Regions from separate parts of the Paenibacillus sp. LjRoot153 genome, predicted to be linked through region 3. Evidence: riboswitches for the same ligand, from Rfam matches in the RefSeq annotation. Region 3 holds a riboswitch; each other region holds the start of a gene.
What was found. Region 3 has a riboswitch for cyclic di-AMP ahead of ACSQ8P_RS31905 (APC family permease). Riboswitches for the same ligand answer to the same signal wherever they lie in the genome.
Positions count from the first base shown of each region.

Region 1 (4,844 bases), 2.7 Mb from region 3:
AACACGAAAACGGACAAATAGCGCACTAACATTTCGTTAGCTGCCAAAGCTAGCATTTTACTTAGAAATAGCGTACCTAGGTTCCCTTACAATTTCAATTAGTCTACCCTTTGCTACTTAGATCGCAACTTCTGTTGATTGTTGAAATCAAATCGTCTATCGTTCCGATGATTTTTTGCACCTCTGGGAGTTGATAAAACGCACTCGTTTTTTCTATATCATTCATCTCATCGTTAGCAGAATACATAAAAATAGCCTTCCCTGCTCCTAATGCAAGTCCTAACTCGACATGGCTTCCCTTCCCCGCGGGCAGCATGATGATGAATATCTCTGCACGCAACACGGCTTCTTTCTCTTTCGCACCGATTGCCGCAAGCTCTTGTAGCGTACCAATGCCAGAATGAACCGTCCTATCGAAGGTTTGAATATATCCTCTCGACTTCAACTGCTGCGTGACATTTCGAACATTGTCGATGTTCTTGAAACTAGATGCAATATAGAAATTCAATTGGCTCTCCCTCCGTTATTGCTTCTTTATTGCTCTTTTACTTGTTTTTCAGCTAAAATCTTCAATTGCTCATTCCGATAGTTCAAAAATCGCATCATATATCTTTTCAATACAACCCTCTCAACGATCCAGCCGATCCAGCCCAGAGGAGCCTCAAAACTTAACGTATCTTTCATCAAGGTTCTATCACCTAAATCAATAAATTCGTGTTCATGCCTCATACTTTTGAAAGTACCCTGCAGCATTTCATCAACAAAGTGGTAAGGTCGAACATATTTCGATATGAGTGAAGTGTGTTTTTGCCTAATTAAGAAATGTCTCGCCTCAAAAGTAACCGTTTCCCCGCCACTAATCATGCCTGTTGTTGTTCCAGCTATCGCTCGTTCCTTGGTATGTGGCCAGACAGTCTGCGTATGTATATCAATACTCGATGCCATGTCAAAGCAAACATCAATAGCTGCTTCAATTTCGATCTCTGTGAATATTTTAATCACGATGTGCACCTCTTAGGAACTATGTCATTTTTACAAGTCACTTTGCTCCCCGTTTTCTCCACTCTTCTAACGTTAAAATGTTTCCCGTAATCACATCTTCCACAAGTATCTCTTTCATATCCTCACTTACATAAAACGTATTCCACCTTACAACATGATCACTAAAACTCTCTCCTATGTACATATCGTAATACTTTCCTGGCCGATCTAAGACACTTATTAAACCATCGCTTAAAAAAAGTACTTTGGATTTATTGGTTTCTATCATTTGTTTATACTGCCTAATTTCAGGCACACTCTGCACGAGAAAATCCATAATTTCTCCAACTGACTTAGGTTTCTCATTGGTTACAATTTGTGGTGCAGCGCTAGGCTGAGCTGGTGATATGCTAACGGAATTAGCAATTTGTACCGATTCGGTTGGAATATCTGACGATTCACATGCGGTTAATCCCATTATGACAATGATTGAGATTGAGTGGAGAATGGATCTATTCATTGTTAACACTCCAATCCTGTGGTTGGTTTCAAATTCGACGTGCACATCCGATCTCCTTCGACATGATATAAAAAAACAGCCTCCCTAAGGGAGACTGCGCTGTTAATTCTTAGTTACTTATAAACTCCTGAACCCACTCACCGTTATAATAGGCGACGCCTATTTGTGTGAAGTTCGGGCTTAAAATGTTTTGACGGTGACCTGAACTGTTCATCCATGCTGTCATAACCGCTTCAGGCGTTTGTTGACCCTTAGCGATGTTTTCACCCGCGTAGGAATAATGAATGCCATAAGAGTTCATCATATCAAAAGGTGAACCGTAAGTTGGCGATGTATGATCGAAATAACCTTTATTGTACATATCTTTCGCTTTATCCAGCGCCATCGCGGTAAGTGCGCTATTGCTGGTCAAAGGCTTCAATCCAGCCTTCGTTCGTTCCTGGTTTACTAAGGTAATCACTTGGCTAGCAAAAGTGGATTGTGTTGGTGTTGGCGTAACCTGTGGTTTAGTCACAACAGTTGTACCCGTGCTTCCAGGAATGTTGAGCTTCATCCCCGACCAAATTATATTCGGATTGGCTACCTGTGGATTCGCTTTGATCAGCGAAGTAAGGCTGACGCCATATTTCTTAGAGATTAACCACATGGTATCGTTGCCTGCTACCGTATGCGTTCCCGTAGCAGCCCATGCTGCGTTCGCCCCCATCAAGACGCTCAAACCTAATGCTCCCGTAACTATAAGCTTTTTGTAACGTTTCACTATAAATCTCTCCTTTTTGCGGCCTGCGAGGTTAGCTGTCGGATTCGGATCAAAGAGTAATCACCCGGCCGCGCAAAACGCGACTTCACCCCAAAGGTTGGTTCCCCCGTGCTTCAAATAAAGCTTCGGCCTTCTAAGTTTTGGATCCAGTTTGGATCTCAACGATTGTAACATGGGATACCAGTGAGATCATGACTCAAAATTTACCATCCGAATCACGATCTGGATATATACTCTTTAAACATACAACTTTTCCCATCATCCTGCGTCTAATCAGTAGCAATACTAACTTAGAAAAGGGTGATTGTTTTGAAGAAATTTGCTATAAAATGCTCGTTTGTCCTACTCGGATTGATGTGCGGGCTGCTACCGTTACCTCCCCAACAGGCATCAGCAAGCGTATCTGTGAAGGCATCTCTACCCTATTTTCCAATTCAAATCAATGGTCAAGACATGGACATCACTCATAGCCAATACCCATTTCTGTTGTATAAAGACATCACTTACTTACCCATGACGTGGAAAAATTTCCAAACACTCGGCATTGAGTATAGTTGGAGTGAAACGGATGGATTGCAGATTTGGTCAAATCGGAACTTTCCTCCACCTATTCATCAAGCTCCACTTGAACAGGATCTAACATCCAAGAGTAATGCAAGCAGTTACTTGGTCCAAGTTTCCGATGTACCCATCACGATGAATCAAACAGAAATCAATAATAAAACGGAGCCCTACCCTTTTTTAACCTATCAAGATGTGACTTATATGCCCTTGACTTGGCGATTTGTTCATGATCTTCTTCAGATTGATATCGGATGGAGTGATGCTGAAGGACTATCGCTAGTAGGCGGGCAAAATGCCATCTATTCCATCATCGGTGACGATGATAGTTCATTATATTTCTACTCCCTGCTTTCCGCGGACCCTGCAAAGTCAATGCTAAAAATGGATAAAAGCAACTATCAAATCGAATGGAAAAACAATGAAGAAAAAGATCAATTTATCAAAGGCCTTTCTACTCCTCCACACCCATTAGCTGGTAAACCAGTAGAGTTGGTGCGTAAAGATCGAGATTTATACTATGGCAATATAAAAGTGTATACACTAACAGACTCCGATGTATGGGAATCGGCAGCCTGGGGAGCACCCGTCCATACGTACACTGTATTTTCTGCTGGCGATCAACGGGTGATCTTATCTATTAATTTGACCTTGCCAATTGCCGCAATTGGTCCAAATTATGGCACCACATATACGTTTCTTATTCAAGACGGAAACGTGACGCGACTCCATGATTTCAATCAAAAACTAGACCGCGTCATACCGAATCCGGATGGTACCGTGTGGATTGCCTCTGACAGATTACCTAGTCGAAAAGACTATATTGCGGGTAGTGCCCGCGTTGGCTTGCTAGACCCAAATGGTACTGTTCATATGGTGAACGAACTGCTTCATGAATCGGATGTAAGGGCATTAGGTTTAACCAACCCTTCATTGCTAAGTCCTGAAGCCAAGGATGGAAGTCTTTATGTCGTACTTAATGGTATCTCGAATAAGGATTATGCTGCGCAAGATACGGCTGGAATTTATACGCTGAATACGAAATTAGAAACAAAACGCTTATCCAACTATATTTTTGGCGACTATTATTTGGATAAGAACAGAAACATTTTCATCAAGCATCGCAACAATACGATTGAGAACATGTCTACGGGTGAGATTCGAACGTGGTTTGATTATGAATTAGCTAAAATGAAATAAGAATACGTGTGTAAATGAGAAGAAAGAGGCTATTGGATGGAGATCCATTAGCCTCTTTCTATGTCGTCTAGTTCCCCGTCCCCGCTACTACAAAGCTAAATGTTTGCCCGATGGAGGCATCCTTACAACCATCCAGCGTATAAGAAACTCCCCGTTCCACTTTCGCTGAACTCATTCCTGTGCATTCCGTTTTCAGTCGTTTGCCATCCCCATGTTTATCTGCCTTATTATTATAGATGTAGGAAATCTTATCTTGGTTGTAAGCCAAATTATAATAAATGGGATCCCCTTCAATTGTCATTTGCGTAATCCGAATTTGACTCTCAATATGGCTTTCAACATTCTTTAAAAATTGATTGAATCGATCTACATTGATAATTCTTCCATGAATATTAATAACGTCTCCTTTTGTGGTCGCTTTATCGATGTCGTATTTCTCATTTGAACATGAACTTAGCAAGAGTATACTAACAAGTAAAATAAGGCCACGATTCATCACCTTCATCCCCTATTCGTTCTGTCTACTTGTTTGACGTATACTTAACTGGAAATGTTGTGCAATTTATGCAAAAAAAAATAAGCTTGAAGTTTCAAGCTTGTCACATGATCTCCTTTTAAAACTTGCCAACGGATAGCGCTTGGTATTCCCACAAAACATGCTTTACCTCTTGAAATCGTTCCTCTTGGCACTGGATAATGACAGCCAGCTCGGGTAATCGCTCTTTTTTCCGAATCACATGTTTAAGCAGCTTGGTTTGTATGAAACGCGTGAGGTAATACCCTGTCATAAATCCACAAATTGCACCTATAACTCCCCAAATA
Region 1 covers NZ_CAXUQH020000001.1:4,632,303-4,637,146, forward strand. The annotation lists gene ACSQ8P_RS19880 (group-specific protein) at 104-508, opposite strand; gene ACSQ8P_RS19885 (SRPBCC family protein) at 535-1,002, opposite strand; gene ACSQ8P_RS19890 (hypothetical protein) at 1,040-1,501, opposite strand; gene ACSQ8P_RS19895 (CAP domain-containing protein) at 1,611-2,261, opposite strand; cyclic di-AMP (ydaO/yuaA leader) riboswitch at 2,267-2,402, opposite strand; gene ACSQ8P_RS19900 (hypothetical protein) at 2,616-4,022, shown strand; gene ACSQ8P_RS19905 (DUF4362 domain-containing protein) at 4,090-4,518, opposite strand; gene ACSQ8P_RS19910 (hypothetical protein) at 4,637-4,844, opposite strand, start outside.
Region 1: another riboswitch for cyclic di-AMP. It lies ahead of ACSQ8P_RS19895 (CAP domain-containing protein); the one in region 3 lies ahead of ACSQ8P_RS31905 (APC family permease).

Region 2 (4,844 bases), 5.7 Mb from region 3:
AGATGGCACAGGCCTTGATGAATGAAGAGCAGTCACATACACCAACTATTCGTCGAATGTCACAAATCGGCGGCTAGCTAACGGGCATAGGGAGGCATGGGAAGCAAGTGAGCAGCGAAATGAAGCTTAGGTTTGGCCGTAAAGTGATCTCGGTCGATGAGGCACGAGCCCTACTTTACGAATACGTTAAACCCACAGAGACGGAGACTATTTCGCTTCCGACGTCTTTCGGCAGAATGTTAGCAAAGGATATCTATGCGGATCATGCTGTGCCACATTTTCGTAGATCAGGCGTGGATGGGTATGCTGTGCGTTCCCAAGATATCGCTGCGGCGACGCCGGACAATCCGATTGTGTTACATGTGATTGAGCGAATCCCAAGCGGTACCGTGCCTAAGTTTACGGTTCAACCAGGGAAAGCGGCTCGTATCATGACGGGGGCGCCTGTTCCAGACGGTGCGGACACGGTTGTAATGTTGGAGATGACGGATTCCTTGCAGGAGGAGTCAGTGTTATCTTTGGATGCCAAGGTGAAGATTAAGAAAAATGTGCAAGCTGCAAGTAATATTACGCCAATTGCTGGTGAAGTTCCCCACGGGGAGTTAGTGATCCCACAAGGTACTCAGATTGGTCCAGGTGAAGCCGCGATATTAGCGACCTTCGGGTTCTCCATGGTTGAGGTGTACCGTAGGCCAAGAGTGGCTATTTTCTCAACAGGCTCAGAGCTCTTACAAGTCGAACAAGAACTGCAACCAGGGAAAATACGTAACAGTAACAGTTATATGTTAGCGGCTCAAGTAGAAGCAAACGGGGGAGCGGCCCTCATCATGCCAGCACTCTCGGATGATCCTGGGCAAGTGGAAGCCGCGCTTGAAGCTGTTCTGCCTGATGTCGATCTTATTCTGACATCTGGCGGTGTCTCTGTTGGCGATTACGACGTGCTCGTCGATTTATTCGGTCGTTTCGATGGGAAGCTATTGTTTAATAAAGTGGCGATGCGCCCAGGCACACCAACGAGTGCTGCGTTATGGAAAGGCAAGCTGCTCATGGCACTGTCTGGTAATCCCGGCGCTTCGTTTGTAGGCTTTGAGCTATTCGCTAAGCCGATTATTAAGGCAATGTTAGGGTGCCAGCGTACAGAGGCGGAAGAGTTAACAGCCTTTTTGGATGTTCCATACGATAAACCTTCCGCTTATCCACGTTATATACGAGGGACAACACGAGTTGAAGCAGGGTGCCTATGGGTAAGGCCAGCGGGCATTGATAAATCGAGCATCATGGTATCGATCAAAGACGCGGATTGCTTGATTTGGCTGCCAGCTGGGGGGCAGGGCTACCACCGTGGTGATGGCGTGAAGGTGTATACAACGCGATAACGTAAATGAACTTATTCTTATATATGTGAAATTCAGTTGAAAATCGATAACATCGCAAGTTTGGCGCTAACAAGTAACCGTCTGTCAGGAGGGTAAGCTGTGGCGTCTTTTTTGCAGGAAGTGGCATTGATTATAAATGAAAAAGCCCGCCTACTGAAGCTTCGAAATGAGAAGCTTCAGTAGGCGGGTCTATTTTCTCAGGCGGAAGATGGTCTTAGTAGAAAGTAGCAAGAATGATGACCAACAGTACATAAAGAACAAGAATTATACCTACGGAATTTCCGTATCCTGGCGTTCCACAACCAACTACAGCTGACATAGTATCCCCTCCGGTTTTGAATGAATGTGGGTTAAACACTATACATCATATGTAGGTGGGAACCCTGTTGATTGGACATATGCCCTTATTCGATGGAACATTCACCTATCAAAAAGAGCTGCCCTTGATGACTCTTAGGGCAGCTCTCTCCATGCAATTAATTAGGAATTTGGTACACTTTAATTTTCTGAATGCCAAAGCTTCGTAGGGAATTCCTCGAGCCTGGGACAAAGATGTCTAGTCGCTTTCCTTTAATAGCTCCACCGGTATCGGTTGCATAGACATACATTCCGCCTTTAGGAAGCCCGCTAAACGAATAACCTTCAATATAAAGCTTCGTGCCAAGTGGAATGACGGAAGGATCAACAGCTACTGTGCCGATCGCTAGTGGATTGCCCATGTAATCAAAGGCTCCATAGCCGCCATTTTCAGAAGGATCTGCCGAGTAAGCTGTAGATTCAAATACTTGATAATCAGGTGCATGCTGCTCGCCATCTTTACTTAAGATAGCTAGATTACTGCTTGCATCCCACTGCACAGGTACGCCTGCGGTTGTGGATAGGAAACGAAGCGGCACATATACCCGTCCATTTTGATATTGGGAAGCTCCGTCTAAGACGACCGTTTCCTCATCAATGTTGGCTTCTTTTTGCCCTGAAACCAAGGTAATCGTATGTTGGTTGTTAGTTAATGTTACCTGAATCTGATTTCCATTTTTTTTCCAATTCACTGTGTATCCAAGCTTCTCCGTTACAAACCGAAGTGGAACTTGGGTCGTGTGGTTGCCATCCAGAAATGGCTGTGCATCAGGGAAATGGATCAGGTCATCATTGACTTGCACTTTCACTTCCATTTCAGCCGCTTGCGCTGGCGCAGTAAATGGGGAAAGAAAGCCTCCTGCCAAAACTGTTAGTGAAACAGCAAGGCTAGTTAACCCTTTAGTAAGCTTATTCAATTGGTAATCCTCCTTCATGAGCCTTCGAGGTTAGTTGACGGGTTCGGGAAGAAGGTTCTCCCTAGTCTGCTCCAAGCCGAAGCAAATATTCACCCCAAGTATTTCGTCCCCCGTACCAGTGCCTTATTTATGCACTAGACTCGGCTTCAAATATTTTATCATCACAGGCATGCTCGGACAACGACCAATATATGGTTATGCCCCTCTGATACTGGACTTAGGTCTAGGTACAAAAACAGTCGATAGTCGGTTTTAGAACATCAGAAAGTGAGCTACCATAAGAGTATGATGAAGGGTGAGGGGCGATTTAACATGAACAATAAGAATCGGGAAATTGATCCTACTAATATATTTGACCGTATTGGCAAAATGGCTGAAACCGTCTGGCACGAGACTATCGGCAAAACGAATCCTGGCTCTAATGACGGCAGCCTGATAGCTCAGCTTGAGGAGCGCTACGAGGACGCGCTGCAGGCAACGATTGCGCTGCGCAGTCACATCGCGCGAGCGGAAGAGATGGCGAAGCTGCGCGGCGAGCAGGCCGAGCTTGCGATGCGCGCTGGCGAAGAGGATCTCGCGAGGCTCGCGCTGCAAGAGAAGCTGCGCGAGGAAGCTGCGAGCGAGCACTACCGCGCGCAGTACGCGAGCAGCCAGGACTTGTGCCTGGCGCTCGCAGAGGAACTGCGCGTGCTGCGTGTGGGGCACGCAGCCGAGGATGTGCAGCCGTGCGGCGGGCTGCACGGCAAAGAGGCTCGCGACACTTGGCGCGAGCTGGAGGTTACCGGCCGCGAGCTCGGCCGGGAGGCGTTGCAGGGGCTCCGCGTGGCGGGCCGCCTGTCGAAGGAAACGCTGAAGGAAGCCGGAGGCAACCTTCAGCATGAACTGCGCGTGCTGCGAAGCAAGCTGCAGCATGAGTGGCAGCAGGAGCAGCGTTCTCGCGATGGGCGAGATCCACGCGATAGCAAATAGTCCTGGATGGTGGCCTCCACGAAAGCAAAGCCTTGCTCTATAAGGATTTGCATCTTGGAGGTCGTCCATTCTTATGGTATGCTAGGAATCGTATGAACGTAAGAGAAATGGCAGCCAGAGGAGGTGCATCGATGGGAGAGGAAACGAAAAATAACCGCAGCCGGAATACAGCGCTTGTGCTGATTGGAGCCGGTGTTTTTTTGCTTCTGGAACATACCATAGGCTTTTTTCCCGTTATGGCCGTAATCCTTATTTTGCTGGGCATTCATCGTGTTCGTTCACGCAAAGAGCGCAAGGGTTATGTGCTGATGGGGATTGGTGCCGTCATTTTATTTGGTGATCATCTCACCATTGTCATTTCGGTTGTGTTGATTTCATTAGGTTTATTTTTCATTCGATCCAAGCAGGTTCATAAAGATGATACGTATACCCAAAAGCAAAAGATTGTCGATAGTGTTCGCCTAGGACGAGAGCCATGGATTCAACGGAATACCTCGACTTGGTACTTGGTGGGAGAAACGTATATAGATCTTTCAATGGCCATTCTCGAACAAAAAGAAACAACAGTTATCCTACAGGGTGTTGTAGGAGATATCGATATAAAAGTGCCTGATGATATCGGCGTTTCCGTTACAGCTTCCGTCATGCTAGGTCAGCTTCAAATCGCGGAAGAAAAAGAATCAGGTGTGATGAACAAAGTAGTTTGGCAATCGCAGAATTATCAACATTGCGACCATCGGGTGAAACTCATACTCTCTTTCATCGTAGGAGATATCAAGGTCAAAGTATTGTAACTTTCTTTAGGGGGTTCTTCACCAAGTGGATGGCTACAAACGACGATTAACGAACATGATCTGGCGCAGCATGGGGGAAGCCATCCTTTTTAGCTTCGCCGTTTTCGGTGCTATGCTGTATTTTCTGAATTCAAGACATTTAATTGAGCCCTTTACCAGCTGGCAGCAGGGTGTCAAGTTCTCGTTCATGGCCTTGTTGATTCTGGGTGTAATTGGTGCGGTGTTCGGTTACTGGAACAGCTCTAAGGTGACACGCAGACTGGAGCCGATGATGGAGACGATGATTTTATTAGAAAAAGGAACATTTGCCCGAGAAGGCTTTCAAAACGGGGATGATGATGAGATTGGACGCTTAGGCGAACAACTCGGCCGGATTATGAAGCGATGGGAAGAGCAAGTGACCTCCCTTCAACGGCTGTCGAATAGTAATG
Region 2 covers NZ_CAXUQH020000001.1:1,714,386-1,719,229, forward strand. The annotation lists gene moaA (GTP 3',8-cyclase MoaA) at 1-77, shown strand, start outside; gene ACSQ8P_RS07535 (molybdopterin molybdotransferase MoeA) at 120-1,376, shown strand; gene ACSQ8P_RS07540 (sporulation protein YjcZ) at 1,591-1,695, opposite strand; gene ACSQ8P_RS07545 (stalk domain-containing protein) at 1,853-2,650, opposite strand; cyclic di-AMP (ydaO/yuaA leader) riboswitch at 2,655-2,806, opposite strand; gene ACSQ8P_RS07550 (PspA/IM30 family protein) at 2,963-3,619, shown strand; gene liaF (cell wall-active antibiotics response protein LiaF) at 3,751-4,413, shown strand; gene ACSQ8P_RS07560 (histidine kinase) at 4,439-4,844, shown strand, end outside.
Region 2: another riboswitch for cyclic di-AMP. It lies ahead of ACSQ8P_RS07545 (stalk domain-containing protein); the one in region 3 lies ahead of ACSQ8P_RS31905 (APC family permease).

Region 3 (4,844 bases):
AGTAGCTGAAAAGTAGACGGATTCGCAGCAATCCATCTTGCATTGATGAATAACGTAGCTGGAATCTGCTCCTGAATCAAATACTGGATCAGCTTCTCATCGTAGCCACTGCCTTCCTTCCCTCCGCAGGCATCAAAGGTAAGGGCAATCACTTTGTCTTTCGTTTGTAAACGTGTTTTCACGCCAGTGACACGCTCTCCCCACTTCGTTGGTATCACAGAGGCATAACGAGCGATCAATGATTGTTCCACCGACGCAAAGGCTGGGACAGCCTCAATATTTTCCGTTTTAACTGATGGACTATCGGATGAAGGATGGGATGAGGTCGTTGAGACAGGTGACTCTGTTGGACTGCTCACTGGGGTTGTTAGTGTTGTGTTCACAGTAGGCGCGGCTGATGGTTCAATTATGGGTGTTGATGCCAAAGATGTAGTCCCTGCAGTGGTAGGTGCAACCGCCGTTTCCACTTTCACAGCAGGCTGCTCCACCTCACAGCCTGCAAGCGCAATCATCACACTCAAAAAGAAAAGGAGGCACATCGTGCGCCCCCTCATTTATGTTTCCGCCAGTCTAATTTACTTTTCTCCAGCTGGTAAGCAAAGTCATTTTCCAGACGCTTCTCTTCCGCCTTGCGAGCCGCCTCTACCCTGGCTCTCTCTGCGTCCTTCTTCGCTTGTTCTTCCGCTTTCATCGCGTCAGCCTGGGCTTTGAGCCCTTCCAGTATTTCCGGACGCAGCAGATCCTTCAGCGTTGCAGGTTTATCTTGCACGCTAGCCGCAACTGGCGTCATTTTAGCTTTCTTTTTCACCATAATAAGGTCACCTCGTCTACATGTTCTCCCTATTATTGTACACGTACACGTCTATTGGTGTAAATGATACGGCACTGTCGCAACAACGATATCCTTATCGGCTTGAAGCTTCGAGCGGATACGCGCGGCAGACTGATTGTGAAGCAGACGATGCCACCATTTTTTCGGCATAAATTGCGGAAGAATAACCATGATCGACTGCTTCTCTGACACATGGGTGTCGATGCGATCAATGAATTCGGCCAGCGGCTTCAGGATCGTCCTGTATCGTGATTTGAACACAACGAGTCGAACACCAGGATCCCAGATCTGCCACTTCTCCTGCATCGATTCTTCCTCCTCATCCGAGAAGGATACATAGAACGCGATGACATTAGGCGAAAGCGATTTGGCATAATTCAGGGTTTGCTCTACAGCTTTGTGAATCCCAGCTACAGGTACGATAATGACCGGTTCTTTGGTACACACACGGTCTTGTGTGATATCAATACGCAGCTGTTTGGCTACGTCGTCGTAATGGTGACTAATTTTCGTAATGAGCCAGAGGAGTATCGGTGTAATGATAATGACAATCCAAGCACCCTCGCTAAATTTAGTGACTGAGAAAATGATAAGAACAGCAAGGGAAACGATACCGCCTAGACCGTTAATGATCAGCTTCCCGATCCAGCCAGATACGCGCTCTTTGAGCCATTTACGAACCAAACCTGCCTGAGCAAGTGTAAAAGATAAAAATACGCCAATCGCATAAAGAGGAATGAGTGCATCGGTTTTACCTTTAAAGCCAATCAATAGCAGGCTGGCCAATACGCCTAGTGTAATAATGCCATAGTGATACGAAAGCCGATCCCCACGGAATGAAAACATGCGCGGGAAGTTTTTGTCTTGGGCCATGATCGACGCCAAGATCGGGAATCCGTTGAAGCTTGTATTCGCAGCCAGCACCAAGATAAGCATCGTCGCGATCTGCGTCGCATAGTACATGACGCCTCGGCCAAAGGCTTGCTCCGTCACCATCGATAGAACCGACGTATGACCATTATGATCAGGTGCCACTCCATACCCTAAGGCAATCAGCGTCACACCGCCGAACACGATGGCCAACAAGCCGCCTAAAGAGATAAGTGTTCGTTTGGCATTTTTGACTGATGGCGTTCTAAAATGCGGTACGGCATCGGAAATCGCTTCGATCCCCGTTACAGCTGAACAACCGGATGAGAACGCCTTGAGAAGTACGAATAACGTTAACGAGTTCGTCGCTGCGCTTGGTGCGAATTCGATCGCATGTGTATTCATTGATCCTGTCAGTAAATCGAAAATACCTTTACCTACTAACAAAAGGATACAAAAAATGAAAAAGTACGTTGGAATCGCAAATACGGTTCCTGATTCGGAAGTACCTCGTAAATTCAGCCAGACCATAATCCAAACCAGTAAGATGGTCAGCGGAACAATGTACGGTACAGCTGATGGAAATGCAGAGGTAATCGCCGTGACACCAGCCGAAATCGAAACGGCCACGGTTAAGGTGTAGTCGATTAGCAGAGAGACACCTGTTAGTCGTCCCCAGACCATGCCTAAATTTTCTTTCGTAACCATATAAGCGCCGCCACCCATCGGGTACGCTTCGATCACCTGTCTATAGCTCAACACGAGCAGTAGAATCAACGCGATAATCGAAACCGCAATCGGCAACGAGAAGGCAAAAGCAGCAACCCCTACTGTCGCGAGCTCTAACAGAATTTGCTCCGTCCCATACGATACGGATGATAAGGCATCTGACGACAAGATAGGGAGAGCTTTCCAGACAGGCATTTTCTCCGACTCAATCTCACTCGACTTTAGCGGCTTACCAAACACAATTTTTTTCAATGAATCACTTGTCATTTCGCCTTTGTTCCTCCAATTAATACGAATATCACACATCACATTTGAAAAATGGACGCAAAAAAACACAAGGATAGACCTTGTGTTTTGAACACATGTTCTCCTTTCTCACGATCGCTTACGAGGTTAGCTGCCGGGTTCGGGCCGCGAGAAATCTGCCCTAAAAAGTACTAGGTATCCGTACCATTATTCACCCCATGTTACTCGTGGTTCCCCCGCTTTTCTTAAAAGAAAATTAAGCGAAATATTCAACTGTTCATGTACGTGTTGAATACTACTCTCTTCTACCAACATAGTAAAGGAGGGAAAAAACGTAAAAAGCTCTCTTCCACCTCTTGATTCCATCATTAATTCGCTTACAATTAACTGAATCATTGATTATCTTCCATTTTCATAGGTAATCGGCGTATTTTGACTAAACAGCAAGGTTGCAATCCGCCAAGGTTACTGGTTCGTGCGAATATTCCGTTGGATGTAGGGAATTTTCACTTTATGACACTACCTTGGTAACGTGATTGCCAAGTGAGAGGTTCGTCGTTTAGATGGAAAAAATACATTTAATTCTAGTATATCTAGATTTTTATACTGAATTAATGGAAAAACTCCATCTATTTCAGTGGTTTTTGCAGTATCCGAGCAAATTGATCGAAAATAAATACAGAAAATCCAGTTAATTTTCAAAAAGAGCAGAAATGGCTGAAATTAAGTGTATGAAACCCAGTTATTTAACAACCGCTTCCTTTAAACAATCGTGTAATTCACCCAATCCACGCGAGTTCCGCCCATTTTGTCAAAAAACTGTTGTGCACGATGATTGTCCGGCGCGGTGATCCATGACATGTAGGCATAGCCGTTTTCCTTGGAATAGATTTGGCACTTCTGGAACAAGTCTTCTTCTGCAGCGGTTCCCCGAAAAGACTCGAGAAGGAAGAGGTCATTCATGATCGTAATGGGATTTGCCTTCATCGTACTCCAGGCAAAATACAGGGTCGCAAAGCCGACGAGTTCCCCCTCTTTGTCGACAACAAACTGTATACCGCCTTGTTCCTGAAGCAAGTTATTAATCAGTCGATGAATAGAAGAGATCAGCGGCTGTGGCTTCTTATAAAAGCCTACAATATAGGCACACATCAGCTCTGTTAGTGCCTCCAAATCTTCGATTTCCACTTTTCTTATCACGTGTCCCATCGTATTTCTCCATGTGTTTTGTGAATAATAATACAATTATAAGTATAAACATTCAATCCTTATTGGTTTAATACAGGTCAATTCATTGACACACCCTACCGGTCATGATAAACTGTAAAAATTAAAATTATAGTTTCGGATCGGAAGGTGTACAATGTCAGACAACGCGACCTCATCAGCTCAAGGAACAACACACGCTCAACCTGAGATGCCTAGTCGCTTACGAGAAACGCCTGTCTCCTGGTTGCTCTGTTTTACTATTGTACTTGTCATCATGAACACGATGATGTTCAATCTGGCCCTGCCTAAAATTTCCGTACAATTCGAACTCAGTCCCTCAACGGCGTCGTGGATTGTTACGGGGTACTCGATCATTTTCGCCATCGCTTCGATCACCTACAGCCGCTTGTCCGACTTCGTGCCTATTCGCAGGCTCTACGTCATCGCCCTTCTCTCGCTAGGCGGCGCCTCCGTTCTAGGGCTGTTCACGGACAGCTTCGGACTGTTGCTGCTTACAAGGCTGATTCAAGCATCCGGCGCAGGTGCGATCCCCTCGCTTGGTATCGTACTCGTAACCCGCTACATTCCGTTGTCTCGCAGGGGAAGAGCCATGTCGCTTATCCTTTCCGCGGCTTCACTTGGCTTGGGACTAGGTCCCGTTGCAGGCGGTTCCATCGTTCAGTATTTGGGATGGCATTTCCTGTTCGTCATTACAGGGGTCACGCTGCTGCTTATTCCCATCTTTCTCATCCTGCTCCCAAAAGAAAAACCAGAAAGCGGCTCGTTCGATTTCATCGGTGCTCTGCTTCTCGGGATTGGGACGACGGGGTTGCTGCTCTTCCTAACTTCCAAGAGCATCGTTGCCCTCATAGCAGGCGTACTTGCGATTGCCTTATTCGCTCTGCGGATTCGCCGAGCCTCACAACCGTTCGTGCTGCCTGCTCTCTTTGGCGACAGA
Region 3 covers NZ_CAXUQH020000001.1:7,370,503-7,375,346, forward strand. The annotation lists gene ACSQ8P_RS31895 (polysaccharide deacetylase family protein) at 1-512, opposite strand, end outside; gene ACSQ8P_RS31900 (YqkE family protein) at 551-811, opposite strand; gene ACSQ8P_RS31905 (APC family permease) at 863-2,698, opposite strand; cyclic di-AMP (ydaO/yuaA leader) riboswitch at 2,799-2,950, opposite strand; gene ACSQ8P_RS31910 (N-acetyltransferase family protein) at 3,440-3,886, opposite strand; gene ACSQ8P_RS31915 (MFS transporter) at 4,041-4,844, shown strand, end outside.

Region 4 (4,844 bases), 400 kb from region 3:
TGGTACGGAACGTATCCATATTCTACCCTTTCTATTGTAGTACCCCCTCCTGGCGGGAATGGCGCTGGCGGCATGGAATATCCAACCTTAGTCACCGCTTGGGGAGCTAGCGACAAAGATCCAGACTTAGAACTGGAACGCGTCGTCGTCCATGAGATCGGTCACCAATTCTTCTATGGCCTCGTTGCCAGCAATGAATTCGAAGAAGCATGGCTCGATGAAGGCTTCACCTCTTATGCAGAGGATAAAGTTATGGAAGCCGAGTACGGCGAAGCACCTAATTTGCCTGTCGAATCCAGTTATATCACCTCACCAAATGGACTGCAGAAGAATGCATGGGCTTACACAGGACATGATGAATATGCTGAAAATGTGTACACGCGTGGCAAGCTCGTGCTGAAAGCGATTGAGCAGCAAGTCGGCACCAAGACGATGGATCGTATCATGAAATCCTATTTCCAAAAGTGGCAGTTCAAGCATCCGTCTACGAAGGATTTCCAACAGGTCGTGGAGGATGTCAGCAAAACAAATTGGAATGACTTCTTTAATCAGTATGTCTATGGCGATATGATGATGGATTACTCCGTCGAAAGTGTTCATATAAAGCCTCAGGGCATCAAGGGATCCGAGACTTACGAAAGCACAGTTCGCCTCATGAAGCATGGGGGTAACTCACCGGAAGTACCGATTCAGTTCCATTTCACAGATGGTACAACGTTAGATAAAACATGGGATGGCAAGGAAGGCAGCATTGAATTCAAATTAACGCATGCCTCCCCTGTCGACTGGGTGCGCATAGATCCCAAGTACACGCTCATTCTCGAAAATAAGCACATCAACAACTTTTATCAAACGCAATTAAATACGAAGTGGCAAATTCGGTGGAATCTCGGCATTATTCAGTTCCTGCAAGCCATATTCGGCTCAGTCGCCTGGTAGGACTTGGCTTACGTCTCATGACAAACTCTGAGGAGGGACCCTCGTTGGCCACCTATATCAAATCAGGCTTCAGGGCAGCTATGGCTCAGCCCTTTGCCACGATCATCTTATTCCTATATCAAATGGGCTGGGGTATTCTCCTGTATAAGCTTGTACAAGGTATTCTTGTCCCTCTCATGCATCGGTTCCCCGGCGCTGAGCAACCCAAGCAGGCATTGCAGATTTTCCTAGCAGAGAGCCAGTTTCAATTAATTAAAACAGATCTCAGCTATCCTTATCTAATGTGGCTTGCTGTACTTTTATGTGCTCGCATGCTGCTGACGCCTCTCTTAAATGGCGGTGTCTACTACTCACTCACACACGCTCATCAGAATGCCGGTTATCGTTTCTTTCGCGGGATGAAGGAACTCATGCTCCCTTTCCTGCTCGTCTACCTGATCCGTATCGCGCTAACGCTTTTCCCACTCATCTGGCTTATTCCGAAAGCCGCTTATATTCTAGGGCATAACGGCTCCTACGAGCAGATTGTTCTCAAGCTTCTACCTTGGATACTTAGTTTAATGGTCTATGGTTTTCTCCTGCAGCTGCTGTTTATGTATGTGCAATTCGCCATCGCGGCTAAGCTGGGTATCCTATCTACCATCTTCTCTTTCTTTCGATATTCGCTGCCGATTATCGGACTTGCCATCATCCTATTACTGTTCACAGGACTTTTGGCAGGGGTCACAGTCACGGCCACTTACCTATGGGCAGGACTAGTAGCCCTGATTATTTATCAGTTGTATCCTCTCTTCCACATTTTCATCCAAATTTGGGGCATTTCGTCCCAATATCAGCTTCTTTCGGCCAAAATATCCAATTAATATCCAGCAAAACAGCGAATAGACAAGCGTTCTCCCCTTCTCTTTGAGAAAGGGGCTTTTTTTTGTCTATTTTCCGAACGATTCGCCTATTTTTCAGCCTTATTTCTTATAAAAAAAGAGGAATTTCATTTTTTATGACGAATTAAAAGGACTAGCATCAAAAAACCAAATTTTTCATGCCGAATTCCTCAGTTTATGGGGAAACGGGGGAACCACTCCGGGTGAATTGATCTTGCAAGACAGGGATCATAGGGAACCTTCAACCGAACCCTCCAGCTAACCTCGTAGGCACCGGAAGGAGACAAGCAGTTGAAGAAAGTTGTTGGTCTTATTTTTAGTCTTGTTTTGTTTTTGAGCGTAAGTGTAGGAAGCGTTTTCGCAGCATCCGATATGGATAAAGCGGTAGACGAGCTTGTTGGAACTCCTTACAGATGGGCAGGAACGACAACCAAAGGATTCGATTGCTCTGGTTTCACGTCCTACTTGTTCGACGAGTTCGGCATCGACCTTCCACACAGCTCCAAATCACAAAACGGTGAAGGCTACTGGGTTGACAAAAGTGATCTTCGTAAGGGCGATCTTGTATTTTTCAACACAGATGGCAGCGGCATCTCTCACGTAGGGATGTACCTCGGTAATGGTGAATTCGTTCACTCCGCTACTAATCAAGGTGTTGTTAAGAATAAGTTGAGCGAATCCTATTATGCGAAGCGGTACGTATCAGCCAGACGTGTTCTATGGGATGATATCTACAATCAACTAACTGCTGAATCCAAGTAATATTCTCGGCACAGAATGAAGCCCTGCAAGCTTTGCTCGTAAGAGCGGTTTGTAGGGCTTCATTCATTTGAACAAGGCTATCTGCGTATACTACTACATATAACCAAGGGCGCATCAGCCCCGAGGAAGGAAAAAACGCATGGATAATATACAAGACAGTACGTCACCCCCATTTCCCGGCATCATTCGATCCATTGATGAAATTAGAGATCATATTGGAGAGCCTCATCCTGCAGTTCAAAATAAAGTTATCAACCAAATCGACGAGCACGCCCAAGCGTTTATCGCCAAATCACCTTTATTCTTCTTATCTACATCGGGTGCGAATGGACTGTGTGATGTATCCCCCCGCGGCGATAGCCCAGGCTTCGTTCGCGTTCTCGATAAGCACCGCTTCATTTATCCAGAAAGACTCGGAAACCGCCGAATAGATTCCATACATAATCTACTGACCAACCCGCAAGTGGGCCTCCTCTTCATCATCCCTGGGGTCGAGACAGTGCTCCGCGTCAATGGACGCGCTTGGCTGACGAGAGATGAAGAGCTCCTTGCGACTATGCAGCTTAATGGGAAATCACCTATTGCCGCTGTCGGCGTTGAGGTGCAGGAATGCTTCGTGCACTGCAGTCGTGCCCTTAAGCTATCAAAGATATGGGATTCCGCAACGTGGGTACCCGAACAAGAACAGCCCGATGCCATGGATATGTTCCGTGCACATCTGGCATTGAACAACATAGCGCTAGAGGAATAAGGATATAAACTAACTAGTTAGCTAAAACATATAACTTGACATGGCATGTTAGCGAGCCTATAATAACGTCATGTCGTTTTCTAGGGTTCCGCGGCGCATCACCGCTGGCTGGTCCAAGGGAAAACACACAGCAGATATGCTGTGGTCACGGAGGGAGAAAAGCCCGGGAGTCTATCGCAACAGTGCGATATTCCCGGGCTTTTCTCTGTTTATTTTGTGCCACTGACATCGTAAATTCCCCACATGAAGGAGTGTTTTCATTATGGCATGGTTATTTCTAGTCATTGCAGGTGTATTTGAGGTAGTATGGGCCATCTCATTGAAATTTTCCAATGGCTTCACGCGACTTGTCCCGTCCATTGTTACAATTCTAGGTATGATCGTTAGCTTCTATTTCTTAGCTGCAGCAACGAAAACTCTTCCGATTGGAACAGCCTATGCAGCCTGGACCGGCATCGGTGCTGTCGGTGCGATTATCATAGGTACGCTTTTCCTCGATGAACCGGTCAGTTTGACCCGAATCTTGTTTATGGTCTTAATTTTGGTCGGTGTGCTCGGACTAAAGTTTACGTCAGGGCACTAAGATCCGTCGAGGACGAATTCTTTGCGATTGGGTCACGCACACGCTGGGCTATTTGATTGTATAGCTCACATACCAGAAGCTGCCTCCCACAAAGATGCGCAAATGCTGTGACAAGGGTCGAAAAATGTCATTCAACTCTTCGTAGGTAAAATAGTTCTTAAGTATTTCATGCTTCGAGCCGTCGGCTAATTCGCGTCTTTTGTAGGTGTCTTCGCTATCCTCGTGGGTAATGAGCTCGCCGCCTCTGCCAGGCACATACACATTATCTGCGATAAAAACCTGCGCTCCGCTGCCTAATCGTTCATGGAAGCCTTGTAAAAAGCTGTCGATCCGATTCCGCGGAATATGCGAGAACCAGAAGTTCGCCAGCCCGTAATCGAACTCCCCTCTTATCTCGGAGAGCTCATACGCATCTCCTTCCTTGAAGGCCGCATTCCCCTTCGGCCATGACTTCGACTCCGCGATGCGCAGCACCTCTGGGCGGATGTCTACGCCAACAAGCTGCGTCGCCGTTTCTGCGGCAATGTGTGTCCAATATCCTGTGCCGCAAGCGATTTCCAACACACGGCGTCCCTCCACTTGCTTCTTCAGGATATCAGACAGAAGCGCCAATTCTTGTTGATACTCCGCATCCTCGCGGTGATAAATCCGTTCATACTCCTCTGCCCGTGCGCCGTAGTAGGCTTGCATGCTCAGCTTTTCCTGGTCCAAAAGCGTCTGCTTCTCCTTCACTTCGTGCAGGATGCGATGCCTCGCTGACAGCAGATCCGCAAAAATCGCGCCACCTTGTGAGGCATAATTCGCAAGCAGCCCCTGCGTCGCCATAACAATCAGCTGTGTCATCGATAGGCCCGTGGCATCCGCCATCTGCTCTAACTCTGCTTTCACTTTCTCAGGCAAATATACCGAGAGTCGCTTCGTTTTGTCT
Region 4 covers NZ_CAXUQH020000001.1:7,766,402-7,771,245, forward strand. The annotation lists gene ACSQ8P_RS33780 (M1 family metallopeptidase) at 1-939, shown strand, start outside; gene ACSQ8P_RS33785 (hypothetical protein) at 984-1,802, shown strand; cyclic di-AMP (ydaO/yuaA leader) riboswitch at 1,970-2,108, shown strand; gene ACSQ8P_RS33790 (C40 family peptidase) at 2,112-2,582, shown strand; gene ACSQ8P_RS33795 (MSMEG_1061 family FMN-dependent PPOX-type flavoprotein) at 2,722-3,333, shown strand; guanidine-I (ykkC/yxkD leader) riboswitch at 3,403-3,505, shown strand; gene sugE (quaternary ammonium compound efflux SMR transporter SugE) at 3,596-3,916, shown strand; gene ACSQ8P_RS33805 (methyltransferase domain-containing protein) at 3,965-4,844, opposite strand, start outside.
Region 4: another riboswitch for cyclic di-AMP. It lies ahead of ACSQ8P_RS33790 (C40 family peptidase); the one in region 3 lies ahead of ACSQ8P_RS31905 (APC family permease).